4 regions of the Staphylococcus nepalensis genome follow, and region 2 is predicted to be linked to each of the others. Evidence: riboswitches for the same ligand, from Rfam matches in the RefSeq annotation. Region 2 holds a riboswitch; each other region holds the start of a gene.
What was found. A riboswitch is a leader RNA that binds a small molecule or an ion and turns the genes downstream of it on or off. The one in region 2 is predicted to bind S-adenosylmethionine.

Region 1: it holds a riboswitch for S-adenosylmethionine, as region 2 does, so the genes downstream of both, BJG89_RS02300 (aminotransferase class I/II-fold pyridoxal phosphate-dependent enzyme) here and BJG89_RS10880 (methionine ABC transporter ATP-binding protein) in region 2, are expected to answer to the same signal.
Region 3: it holds a riboswitch for S-adenosylmethionine, as region 2 does, so the genes downstream of both, metK (methionine adenosyltransferase) here and BJG89_RS10880 (methionine ABC transporter ATP-binding protein) in region 2, are expected to answer to the same signal.
Region 4: it holds a riboswitch for S-adenosylmethionine, as region 2 does, so the genes downstream of both, BJG89_RS03630 (Na+/H+ antiporter NhaC family protein) here and BJG89_RS10880 (methionine ABC transporter ATP-binding protein) in region 2, are expected to answer to the same signal.

The regions. Positions count from the first base shown of each region.
Region 1 is NZ_CP017466.1:533,426-536,699, forward strand. Features, by position in the region: gene BJG89_RS02290 (PTS sugar transporter subunit IIC) at 1-209, shown strand, start outside; gene BJG89_RS02295 (aggregation-promoting factor C-terminal-like domain-containing protein) at 728-1,468, shown strand; SAM riboswitch class I at 1,616-1,724, shown strand; gene BJG89_RS02300 (aminotransferase class I/II-fold pyridoxal phosphate-dependent enzyme) at 1,787-2,944, shown strand; gene BJG89_RS02305 (D-lactate dehydrogenase) at 2,967-3,274, shown strand, end outside.
Region 2 is NZ_CP017466.1:2,273,365-2,276,638, reverse strand. Features, by position in the region: gene gcvH (glycine cleavage system protein GcvH) at 175-555, shown strand; gene BJG89_RS10890 (toprim domain-containing protein) at 836-1,228, shown strand; gene BJG89_RS10885 (thioredoxin family protein) at 1,225-1,524, shown strand; SAM riboswitch class I at 1,578-1,683, shown strand; gene BJG89_RS10880 (methionine ABC transporter ATP-binding protein) at 1,767-2,792, shown strand; gene BJG89_RS10875 (methionine ABC transporter permease) at 2,785-3,274, shown strand, end outside.
Region 3 is NZ_CP017466.1:1,242,416-1,245,689, reverse strand. Features, by position in the region: gene BJG89_RS05895 (nuclease-related domain-containing protein) at 1-334, opposite strand, end outside; gene metK (methionine adenosyltransferase) at 430-1,626, opposite strand; SAM riboswitch class I at 1,739-1,851, opposite strand; gene pckA (phosphoenolpyruvate carboxykinase (ATP)) at 2,006-3,274, shown strand, end outside.
Region 4 is NZ_CP017466.1:833,129-836,402, forward strand. Features, by position in the region: gene BJG89_RS03620 (SDR family oxidoreductase) at 1-484, shown strand, start outside; gene BJG89_RS03625 (flavin reductase family protein) at 595-1,206, shown strand; SAM riboswitch class I at 1,293-1,393, shown strand; gene BJG89_RS03630 (Na+/H+ antiporter NhaC family protein) at 1,513-2,802, shown strand; gene BJG89_RS03635 (SRPBCC family protein) at 3,080-3,274, shown strand, end outside.

The sequences.
Region 1 (3,274 bases), 1.2 Mb from region 2:
GTACAAAAGAGTCAGCAGGCTTTGGTATCATCGGTTTAGTAGGGCCGATTAGTGCATTTAGACATATAGAAGCTTCATTACTACTGAATTTAGTAATCGTATTTATAGCGTTCTTTGTAGTGCCTTTTATCATTGGTTATTTAATCAATGTATTTTATATGAGGGTATTGAAGTTATATCACCAAGATATATTTAAATTTTTAGCGTAAATCAGATGACTAAAGCTGAGTTAAGAAATAAGTTTTTGTAATATTTAATCGTATACATATAATTATTAGTATCATAAGAAATGTAAAAAGGCCTCAAATCAGAGGTCTTTTTATTTTTTAACAAAAAAATTGCAAGTATTGCCCTAAAATATAAAAAATATATAGAAAATACGTATTACAATGATGTAACAACAGTGTGGTTTGTAATTTTTCAGATAATAGAAATTATAATGCTTTTTATATTTTAAGACCTTCTATAACAGTATGGATATATAACTGATTCAGAAAGACTTTCTTAAGTATTACGCTAAATAAATCAAAAATATTTCAATGTTATAAAGCAATATGATTTTTGTAAAGTTTTGTTATATAAGTGTAATACGATTGATAAATTTATATGATATATTAGCTATGGTAAAAAATTAAGACATAAATATTAAAAGATTTTAGCAAATACGACAACAAAACTATCAAAAATATATTTTATTAGATTTTAAATTTGGAGGATTTATTTTACTATGAAAAAAACAATCTTAGCTTCATCATTAGCAGTAGCATTAGGCGTAACAGGTTACGCAGCAACATCTGACAACAATCAAGCACATGCTTCAGAACAAAACATCGACAAAGCACATTTAGCTGAGTTAGCATTAAACGGTTCAGCTGAATTAGATCAACAACCGTTACATGCTGGTGCCTATAACTATAATTTCGTATTAGATGGCAATGAATTTACTTTTACATCAGACGGTAACACGTGGTCATGGGGATACCATGCAGCAGGTACACAAGCTTCATCATCTAACACTACACAAGATGTAAGCTCAGAAGTAAGTGTAAATACAAATGAAAAATCAGCAAGTGAAGTACGTTCACAACAATCATATGCTACTCCAGTGACAGTAGCAGCACCAAAAGCTTCAGCGTCTACAAACGTGAGAACTACGCAAACAAGCGTAGCAACAAAATCTTATAAAGTAGCGCAAACATCAGCTGCTTCAACTGGTGGATCAGTAAAAGCTCAATTCTTAGCTGCTGGTGGTTCAGAAGCTATGTGGAATTCAATCGTAATGCCTGAATCAAGCGGTAACCCGAATGCGGTTAACCCAGCTGGTTATAGAGGCTTAGGTCAAACTAAAGAATCATGGGGAACTGGTTCAGTAGCTGATCAAACTAAAGGTATGCTTAACTATGCAAAACAACGTTATGGTTCTGAAGAAGCTGCCCTTGCTTTCCGTGCAAGCCACGGTTGGTGGTAAAATCTACAGCACTGAACTCGATGTTTGGTGATATATAAGAGAGTGACTCAAATGAGTTGCTCTCTTTTTTTATCTTAATAAAAGAGGTGAATGCTAATTGACATGTTAGAATATTCTGATAAAATTAATGTAAATTAATTACAAATTAACTTATCCAGAGAGGTGGAGGGGGTTGACCCGTAGAAACTTCAGCAACAGACTTATCATTATGAGTACTGTGCTACTTTCAACAAGTGAAATGCTTGAAAGATAAGTGTCATGTAAAACTATATGCCACTTAATGGGGCATATAGTTTTTTATTTTAGGAGGGCTTTTTAATGGTAATGTCAGATCGATTAGCACAAATTCCAGATAGCTACTTTGGAAAAACAATGGGACGTACAATAGAACATGGCCCTTTACCATTGATTAATATGGCTGTAGGTATTCCTGATGGTGAAACGCCCAAAGGTATCCTTGATTGTTTTGCAGAAGCAATCCGAAAACCAGAAAATCAAAAATATGTAGCATTTCATGGCAAAGAAACATTTAAACAAGCCATTGTTGATTTTTATCAAAGACAGTTTGGTGTTGAACTAGATAAGGAAGATGAAGTTTGTATACTTTATGGTACAAAAAATGGATTAGTTGCTTTACCTACCTGTATAGTTAATCCAGGTGAAAATGTGCTCCTGCCTGATCCGGGTTATACAGATTATTTGGCAGGCGTACAATTAGCAGGTGCACAACCGCAGCCGCTGGTGTTAACGCCTCCTTATTATTTACCACAGTGGCATAACGTAGATACAGATGTTTTATTAAATACGCGCCTAGTTTACTTAACTTATCCTAATAATCCAACAGGCTCTGTTGCTACTAAAGATGTATTTGATGAAGCAATTGCACAATTTAAAGGAACTAAAACTAAGATTGTTCATGATTTTGCTTATGGTGCATTTGGTTTTGATCATAAAAACCCTAGCATTTTACAATCAGAAGGTGCTAAAGATTTAGCAGTAGAGGTCTTCTCTTTGTCTAAGGGATATAATATGTCAGGTTTCAGGGTGGGTTTTGCAGTAGGAAATAAAGATATAATCCAAGCGTTGAAAAAATATCAAACACATACGCATGCAGGTATGTTTGGTGCATTACAAGACGCAGCAACATTTGCTTTAAATCATTATGACGATTTTTTAGTGTATCAAAATGAAATTTTTAAAGCGCGTAGAGATAAATTTACAGCTAAATTAATTGAAGCGGGTATCCCGTTTGAACCGATGCAAGGTGGTATATTTTTATGGCTAAAAACGCCTGAAAATTATGATAGTGAACGTTTTGAGACTTATTTATTAAAAGAAAAGTCTATTTTAGTTGCGCCTGGTATACCATTTGGCGAACATGGGCGAGGTTATGTGCGTATTTCATTAGCAGTGGATGACGAGAGGTTAATGGAAGCGGCAGAGCGACTTCAATCTTTAAAACATCTTTATAAATAAGAAAGTGAGAGTGGAACAATTTATGACGAGTATTAAACTATTTGGTGTTAGAGAAGAAGATATACCCTTTATTAAAAATTGGGCAGAAAGCAATCAAGTTGAAGTAGATTTAGATAGCGATTTGTTGTCAGCAGAAACAGTAGATCGTATGAAAGGGTTTGATGGGCTGTCATTGTCGCAACAAATTGAATTAGATGAAGTAGTTTATAAGAAATTACATGATTATGGTATACAACAAATTGCACAGAGAAGCGCTGGATATGATAGCTATGATCTCGAGCTAGCCAATCAATATGGATTAGTTATAACAAATGTACCTTCATATTCTCC
Region 2 (3,274 bases):
ATTATTCTTAAAATATAATTTTACGCTATTTAAAAAATAGATGAACATTTATTGAGATTGTTTTATTTACTGCGATAAAAAATACGAGTTGCCTTATAAAAGCGATTAAATAGTTGATTGTAAGCCTTTCATATGGCATCATTAATATGTAAAAACATTTAGGAGGGGATTCTCGTGGCAGTACCAAGTGAATTAAAATATTCTAAAGAACACGAATGGGTAAAAATTGAAGGAAATACAGTAACTATTGGTATTACTGAATATGCACAAAGTGAATTAGGAGATATCGTATTCGTTGAATTACCTGAAACTGATGATGATATCGAGGAGGGCGAATCTTTCGGTAGTGTTGAATCAGTTAAAACAGTTTCTGAACTTTATGCACCTGTTTCAGGTAAAGTTGTAGAAACAAATGATGAATTAGAAGATAGTCCTGAATTTGTTAATGAATCACCATACGAAAAAGCATGGATGGTTAAAGTCGAATTAAATGATGAAAGTCAATTAGACGAATTAATGTCAGCTGATCAATATTCAGAAATGATTGGTGAATAACATTGCGATTAAACTCCACGATATCTCTTATCATGGAGTTTTTATTTTACCCAAATTCAGAAAAAATTATTATTTATTATTCAAAACAATCCATTTATTTTGATGTATTTATTTAAAAAGTGGCTACAAGTTATTTGGATTGCTATAGAACGTATAAGATGACAAATGAAAGGTTCAATAATAAGATAATGTAAGAAACGATTATGAATGTTTATGCTAGCTAAATAGGGTGTAGAACTAAATATAAATGAATTTACTATCACATTAGAGGGTGGATGTCATGACGATACTAAACCAAGTTATTATTGTCGAAGGAAAATCAGACAAAAAACGGGTAAAGCAAGTTATTGATCAGCCAATCGAAATCATTTGTACTAACGGCACAATGAGTGTTGATAAGTTAGATGAGATGATCGAATCATTATATGATAAGCAAGTCTATATTCTTGCAGACGCAGATAATGAAGGTGAAAAGATACGTAAATGGTTTAAAAAATATTTAAGTGAAAGTAAACATATTCACATAGATAAACAATACGGTGAGGTTGCGAGATGTCCTAAGTCATATTTATCCAAAGTGTTAGCAAAACATGGATTTTTAGTTAAAGATGAAGAAAAAGTTGCGAAAGCAAAGTTAGATTATATTGCTGAAAGGGTTAGTTTATTAACATGAATGTAAAGCGTGAACCACGTGTTGATGTACAAGAACACGTAGATAAAGATAAATATCTTATATTTGGTTACACACCGACATGTGGCACATGTAAGGTGTCAGAACGAATGTTAGATATTGCTAATGAAATGTTAGAATTACCAATTACTAAGTTAGATTTAAATTTGCATCCTGACTTTAGTCAAGTATATGAAATACAATCAGTTCCTATTCTTATGCTTATGTCTAAAGGGGAAGAACAAAAAAGGATTTATGCGTTTCAATCGGTTCCTTATTTGTTAGAAAATTTAAAATAATCATTGACGAAACTATAGTGCAATGGTAGGATTATGGATAATTAAATAATGAACTCTTATCACGAGAGGTGGAGGGATGTGCCCTACGAAGCCCGGCAACCGTCTTTAATAGAAATGGTGCCAATTCACATAAAGTTATCAAACTTTAGAAGATGAGAGAAGCGGGTTATGCTTTCTCTATTCTTCGACAATAAGAGAAAGCATTTTTTTAATTGAATGAGCAATACAAGGAGGCAACAACAATGATTGAATTAAATCAAATCGTTAAAAGATATAAAACGAAAAAACACGATGTGTTAGCTGTAGATCATGTTGATTTAAGTATTCAATCAGGCTCAATTTTCGGTGTAGTTGGCTTTTCGGGCGCAGGTAAAAGTACTTTGATTAGACTTTTAAACAACCTTGAACAACCGACTTCAGGTGACGTTGTAATTGGTGGAGATACAATTGGGAAATTATCGAAATCAGAATTAAGAAAAAAACGTCAAAAAGTGAGTATGATTTTTCAACATTTTAATCTATTGTGGTCACGTAACGTTTTGAATAATATTACTTTTCCATTAGAAATCGCAGGCGTATCGCGTAGTGAAGCGAAACGACGTGCATTGGAGTTAGTAGAGCTTGTAGGACTAAAAGGTAGAGAAAATGCCTATCCCTCAGAATTGTCAGGTGGACAGAAGCAACGTGTAGGTATCGCCCGCGCTTTAGCAAATGAACCTAATGTTTTACTTTGTGATGAAGCTACAAGTGCATTAGATCCTCAAACAACTGATGAGATTTTAGAATTATTATTAAAAATTAAAGAAGAAAGAAATTTAACAATTGTTATTATTACCCATGAAATGCAAGTGATAAGACGTATATGTGATGAAGTGGCAGTGATGGAAAACGGCCGTGTCATTGAGCAAGGTCAAGTTTCGACTGTCTTTGAAAACCCTCAACATGAGGTAACAAAACGGTTTGTTAAAGAAGACTTAAATGATGAATTTGATGAATCACTGTTTGAATTAGTTGATATGGATGAAAGCTCATCAGTAGTACGTTTGAACTTTACTGGAAATAATACGACTGAGCCTATCGTGTCATACATAACAAAGACACATAATATTGATGTCAATATACTTGAAGCAAATATTAAACATACCAAAGATGGTTCACTAGGCTTTTTAGTTTTACATTTATTAGACGTAGATTCTGAAAAATTTGAAAAGTTCAAAAATGATTTAGAGGCGCAACATGTTTCTGTGGAGGTGTTAAAGCATGGGTAATTCATTTAGCGAGATTCTACAGGAAATGATTACAATGCCTAATGTAAGTTGGGATGAAGTTTGGATAGCTACATATGAAACGATTTATATGACACTGATAGCTACAGTGTTTGCATTTGTTTTAGGTTTGATACTAGGCGTTCTTTTATTCTTGTCTGCTAAAAGTAAATCACCTGTAGCTAGAATTTTTTACAGTGTTGTATCATTCATTGTTAATTTATTCAGAGCGATACCATTTATTATCTTAATTTTATTATTGATACCATTTACAAGTTTACTATTAGGAACTATTAGTGGCCCAACAGGTGCTTTACCAGCATTAATTATCAGTGCTGCACCTTTCTATGCAAGATTAGTAGAAATTGCTTTTAAAGAAATTGATAAAGGTGTTATTGAAGCAGCTTGGTCAATGGGAGCCACAACTTGGACAGTAGTTAGAAAAGTACTTTTACCAGAAGCGATGCCAGCATTAATTTCTGGTA
Region 3 (3,274 bases), 1.0 Mb from region 2:
GTTCACGGATACCAATTAATCGCATGTCCGTCACATATTCACTTTCATTTTTAGAGAATAATTTTAAAGCATCTATTTCTTGATTTTTAGAATTAACTGTGGCTTCATATTCTTCTTTTTGCTTAGTTACTTGCTTTTTATTCTCAATTCTTTCTTTTTCTAGCTCCTCGCCATGTTCATCGCTAAGTTTTTGTTCTCTAGATTTATATTGTTCCTCGATTGTTTGCTGTGCTTTTTTCTTACTTTTCAAGGCTACTAAAAATAGGATTAAACAAATAACTGCTACGATAATTGCCACGATTAAACCAATTTCTATCGGTCCAAATGAATTCATAACAACAACGCTCCTTTATATGTTCAGTAACTTAATTATAATAGATATGAGCTCATCATTCGATAGTAAACTTAAAAAAACAAGGTTCTTTTCACCTATACTTGCACACTATCTTTTAATAAATTAACTTTATCTAGTTTTTCCCACGGTAGAAGTATATCTGTACGCCCAAAATGACCATAGGCAGCAGTTTGTTTATAAATTGGATGTTTTAAATCTAACATTTTAATTATACCCGCTGGTCTTAAATCAAAGTGTGCTCTGACCGCTTCCACTAATTCTGCTTCACTTACTTTACCTGTTCCAAAAGTATCAATCGCAATAGAAACCGGTTCTGCAACACCAATTGCATATGCAAGTTGAACTTCACATTTTTCTGCAAGTTCTGCTGCAACTATATTTTTAGCTACATAACGTGCAGCATAAGTTGCTGAACGATCTACTTTTGTAGGGTCCTTCCCACTAAAGCAACCACCACCATGACGTGCGTAACCGCCATATGTGTCTACGATAATTTTTCTGCCTGTAAGTCCTACGTCGCCCTGTGGTCCACCAATTACAAATCGCCCTGTAGGATTGATATAAAATCTTGTATGCTCATCAATTAAACCTTCAGGGACAGTAGGATAAATAACATGTTCTTTGATATCAGTCTGAATTTGTTCCAAAGTAATATTTTCAGCATGTTGTGCTGAAACTACGATCGTATCTATACGTTGCGGTTTGTCTTGCTCGTCATATTCAACTGTAACTTGGACTTTACCATCAGGGCGTAAATATTTTAAAATTTCATCTTTACGTACATCTGATAATCGCTTAGCAAGTTGATGTGATAAAAAGATAGGTAATGGCATATAAGTATCAGTTTCATTTGTTGCGTAACCAAACATTAAGCCTTGATCTCCTGCACCTGTGGCCTCAATCTCTTCTTCTGTAAGATGATCTCGGTACTCTAAGGCATTATCCACGCCTTGAGCAATATCAGGTGACTGTTCGTCAATAGCTGTTAATATAGCCATTGTTTGGCTATCATAACCGAATTTCGCACGTGTATAACCAATATTTTTAATTGTTTCTCTTACCACTTTAGGGATATCTACATATGTCGCCGTTGAAATCTCCCCGGAAATTAATGCCATACCTGTTGTTACTGTTGTTTCACAAGCGACCCTTGCATTTGGATCATCTTTTAAAATTTCATCTAAAATTGCATCCGATACTTGATCCGCAATCTTATCTGGGTGCCCTTCTGTAACTGATTCTGAAGTAAATAACCTTCTATTATAAGTCATAATTAACTTGCTCCTTTAGTTTTAAATTACGAAAATTCTCTTTTATTGAGCTCATTAAAAAAAGCCTTCGTCACTATTATGAATAGAGAGAAGGCCTTTATACGTCCATTCGCTCTTATCGTTCAGACGCTATTTGTCTGCAAACGGTTTGGCACCTTTCTTCATTATAAGAAGAGGTTGCTGGGCTTCATTGGGTCCATGTCCCTCCGCCACTCAGGATAAGAGAATCCGTTAATCACTATAGTACCTAAACTAAGTAACATTGTCAATTTAGGATTAATTAAAATTCCTTTTAAAATGGTGTGGACTATTAAATCATATGTGTTATACTCTTTAATTGTAAAGGCTTACATTTAATATAGCGTTGGAGGGATTTAGTATGGCAGTAGATACATACACTTACACAAATAAAATCCAAAGTATTTTGGACAAGCAATCTTCATTATTTCAACTATCTACAACACAGTTGTATAAAAAAATTCTTGATAATAATGAAGGCGAACTAACTGAACTAGGTGCAATTAACGCTAAAACAGGCAAATACACTGGACGTTCACCAAAAGATAAATTCATTGTTAATGAACCATCCTACAGAGATGATATCGATTGGGGCAATATCAATCAACCAATTGACGAAGAGACATTTTTAAACTTATATGAAAAAGTATTAAATTACTTAAATGAAAGAGATGAATTGTACGTTTTCAATGGTTATGCAGGTAGTGATGAAGATTCACAACTCAAACTAACAGTAGTTAATGAACTCGCTTGGCATAACTTATTCGCACAAAATATGTTTATTCGTCCAGATTCAAAAGAAGAAGCAGAAGAAATCAAATCAGATTTCACTATTGTTTCAGCGCCCCATTTCAAAGCAGACCCAACTCAAGACGGTACAAATTCCGAAACATTTATTATTACTTCTTTTAAGCACAAACTTATTTTAATTGGTGGTACTGAATATGCTGGTGAAATGAAAAAGGGTATTTTCTCAGTTATGAACTACTTATTGCCAAAAGATGATATCATGAGTATGCACTGCTCAGCTAATGTCGGTGAAAAAGGTGATGTGGCGCTATTTTTCGGCTTATCAGGTACAGGTAAAACAACACTTTCTGCAGATGCCAACCGAAAGTTAATCGGTGATGATGAACATGGTTGGAATGAAAATGGCATATTCAATATCGAAGGTGGTTGTTACGCCAAAGCTATTAATCTTTCTTATAAAAAAGAACCACAAATTTATGACGCAATTAAATACGGGACTATTTTAGAAAATGTGGTTGTAGACGAAGACGGTGATATCGACTTTGATGATAACTACTACACAGAAAATACCAGAGCCGCTTATCCAATCAATCACATAGAAAATATTGTTACACCTTCTAAAGCAGCGCATCCTAATACCATTATTTTCTTAACTGCTGATGCTTTTGGTGTTTTACCACCTATTTCTAAATTAAATAAAGATCAAGCAATGTATCATTTTTTAAGCGGTTTTACAGCTAAATTAGCAGGGACTGAACGCGGTGTAACAGAACCTGAACCATCATTCTCAACTTGTTTTGGTTCACCTTTCTTACCATTACACGCAAAAGTATATGCTGATTTACTTGGTAATCTGATAGATAAACACGATGTGGACGTT
Region 4 (3,274 bases), 1.4 Mb from region 2:
CGTAGCAGGTCATCAGCAGTACAGAGATAGTATCAAAGCATTTGATACAGCTTCCTTTACTGATACGTTTGAGACGAATGTTTACCCTATATTTTGGACTGTCCAAAAGGCGATAGATTACCTTGAGTCAGGAGCAACTATTACGACAACGTCATCAGTTCAAGGTTATAACCCAAGTCCAATTTTACATGATTACGCGGCTTCAAAAGCAGCAATTATTTCATTGACTAAAAGTTTATCAGAAGAGCTTGGCGCAAAAGGCATACGTGTCAATTGTGTAGCGCCAGGACCATTTTGGTCACCGCTTCAAATTTCGGGTGGACAACCACAATCAAAAATCCCAACATTTGGACAAAAAGAAGTGTTAGGCAGAGCGGGGCAACCCGTAGAATTATCAGGCGTCTACGTCCATTTAGCTGCTGAAGAATCAAGTTATACAACAGGCCAAGTTTATGGTGTTACAGGCGGCACCCAATTAGATTAATTCAATGACAAGATGGCTATTTCAAAGTGTAGAAAGTTTTAAAATACTTACTCGAGCTATACACTTTTTGTTATAGCCGTTTTTTATTTATGAAAGGTAAGGCGAATTTTATGAAACATTTAAAAACAAGTGATTTGTCAAAAAAACAAAATTATAAATTATTGAGTGGGAGTATTATACCTAGACCTATTGCTTTTGTTACTTCACAAGATCGAGACGGTAACTTAAATGCGGCGCCGTTTAGTTTCTTTAATGTGGTAAGTAGCGCCCCGCCAATGGTGATGATTTCAACAGGTCGTTTCGGTGGTAAACGAAAAGATACCTCACTGAATATCGAAGAAATGGGAAGCTTTGTTGTACATATAACGGATGAGACAACAGTAGAACAAGTCAATCGTACAGCAGCACCAATCAATCGACAAGACAATGAATTAGAAAGAACAGAATTATCACTTGTTGAATCGGAACTTATACCTATCCCTGGTATTGAACAATCTAAGATCCGTATGGAATGTAAGCTTGAAAGTCTGATTCCGTTAGGAGATACAGAAGAAGGTTCAGATTTAATTATTGGTGAAGTAGTGATGTTTCATATTGATGAAGATGTCTATTTTGAAGATAGTAAAATAGATAGTGAAGCACTAAACGCAGTCTGTCGCTTAGCAGGTAATGATTATGCTTCTATAGGAGACACATTCACAATCGTTAGACCAACTGAATAATGACTAATAAACATATTATTTTAATGTTGAAAGTATACAATTGACGAAGTATTATTAATAGTGTACTGTAATACAATGAATAAAATAACTTATCAAGAGAAGTGGAGGGACTGGCCCTTTGAAACTTCGGCAACATGATGACGCGTGTGCCAATTCCAGTAGCCTAATATGTGCTAGAAGATAAGATGAAGATGTAATGACTTACTCTTTTCTTCTATAAGAAAAGAGTTTTTTTATTGTAGGTATATATTAAAGAATAATATGAGATTTATTATCATAGTAATTACTAAAGAAAGTTGGTTTTGTATGACGGAGACAAAAAAAGGGAACGCATGGGCGCTTGTACCTTTAATTATATTTGTTGGGATATTTTTAGGTGTAGGACTTATTACAGGTGACTTTTCAATTATGCCTTTAAATGTAGCTATAGTAGTAGCTTCAATTATCGGTTTATTAATGAATAGAAAAGAAACTTTTCAAAAAAAGGTAGATGTATTTACCAAAGGCGCAGGACACTCAAACATTATTTTAATGATGTTAATATTCTTGCTTGCAGGTGCATTTTCTCAGACGACAGAAGATATGGGTGGTGTTACGTCTACTGTTAATTTAGGTCTGTCGTTTATTCCTGAAAATTTAATTATAGTAGGTTTATTTATTATATGTATGTTTGTTTCTTTATCGATGGGCACTTCTGTTGGTACTGTGGCAGCAATTGCACCGGTTGGTTTTGGTTTGAGTCAAGCGACAGATGTATCTGCTGCATTAACTATGGCTACAGTAGTCGGTGGTGCGATGTTCGGCGATAATTTATCTATGATTTCTGATACAACCATTGCTGCTGTTCGTACTCAAAAGACGAAAATGAGCGACAAATTTAAAGTGAATATCAAAATTGTATTACCTGGTGCTATATTTACAATGATTGTGCTTTGGTTTTTAACACATAGTGCCCAAATAGACGCTACTAAAGCATATGATTATAACTTTATTAAAGTGATTCCATACATTTTAGTATTAATATTAGCACTTGCAGGAATTAACGTTATTATTGTGTTGATTGGCGGCACGGTCTTGTCTGCAATTATAGGGCTTGTTGATGGTTCTTTCAGTTGGTCAGGATTACTTAGCTCTGTATCTAAAGGGATTATTGGCATGGAAGATATCGCTATTATCGCATTACTCATTGGTGGCCTCGTAGCCTTGATTCAACATAATGGTGGCATAACGTGGCTATTAAATTTTGTGCGTAATAGAGTAAAATCTAAACGTGGTGCAGAATTAGGTATTGCAGGATTAGTAAGTGCTGCTGATATTTCAACTGCAAATAACACTATTTCTATATTAATGGCGGGGCCATTAGCTAAGAATATAGCAGATGAATATGATATTGATTCTAGAAAGTCTGCAAGTATTTTAGATATATTTGCAAGTTGTTTTCAAGGGTTATTACCATATAGCCCACAAGTTATAGCTGCAGCCGGTGTTGCATCCATTTCACCAATCGCTTTGGCACCGTATGCCATTTATCCTATCATTTTAGGTGTTTGTGGATTGATTGCTATTTTCTTCAGAATACCAAAATTAAATAAATAATAATATGGGGGGCGTCAGGTTTAAATTTAAGCAGAGACTGATGGCCCTCCCTTTTTCTTATATAAGCATATGAGTTGTGAGATAATATACTAAGAAACGCATATACGAAACATAAAAAGCGTGAAAATTTTGACGTTTACTGACTATTAACGATAAAATATATAAGTTGTCAGTTTTATAGTGAAAATAAAGTATAGTGAGATTTCTTGGTATTATTGTTTAGAAGTCTAGTATAATAAGTTAGAATAGTATGAAGAGTGAAAGTAGGTGAACAATCGTGGGTAGATATAATGTAGAAAATGAATATGTGGAGATTCAGTTGGAACGACTTTTTAAAGTTGAACCTGAATTAGTATATCAAGCGTGGACAGATCAACGTTTTCTAAAGCAATGGTTTATGACAACAGAACGAACTAATAAATCTATAGACGTTAATGCTGAACAAAATAGTAGTTATGAAATTGTTGATGTT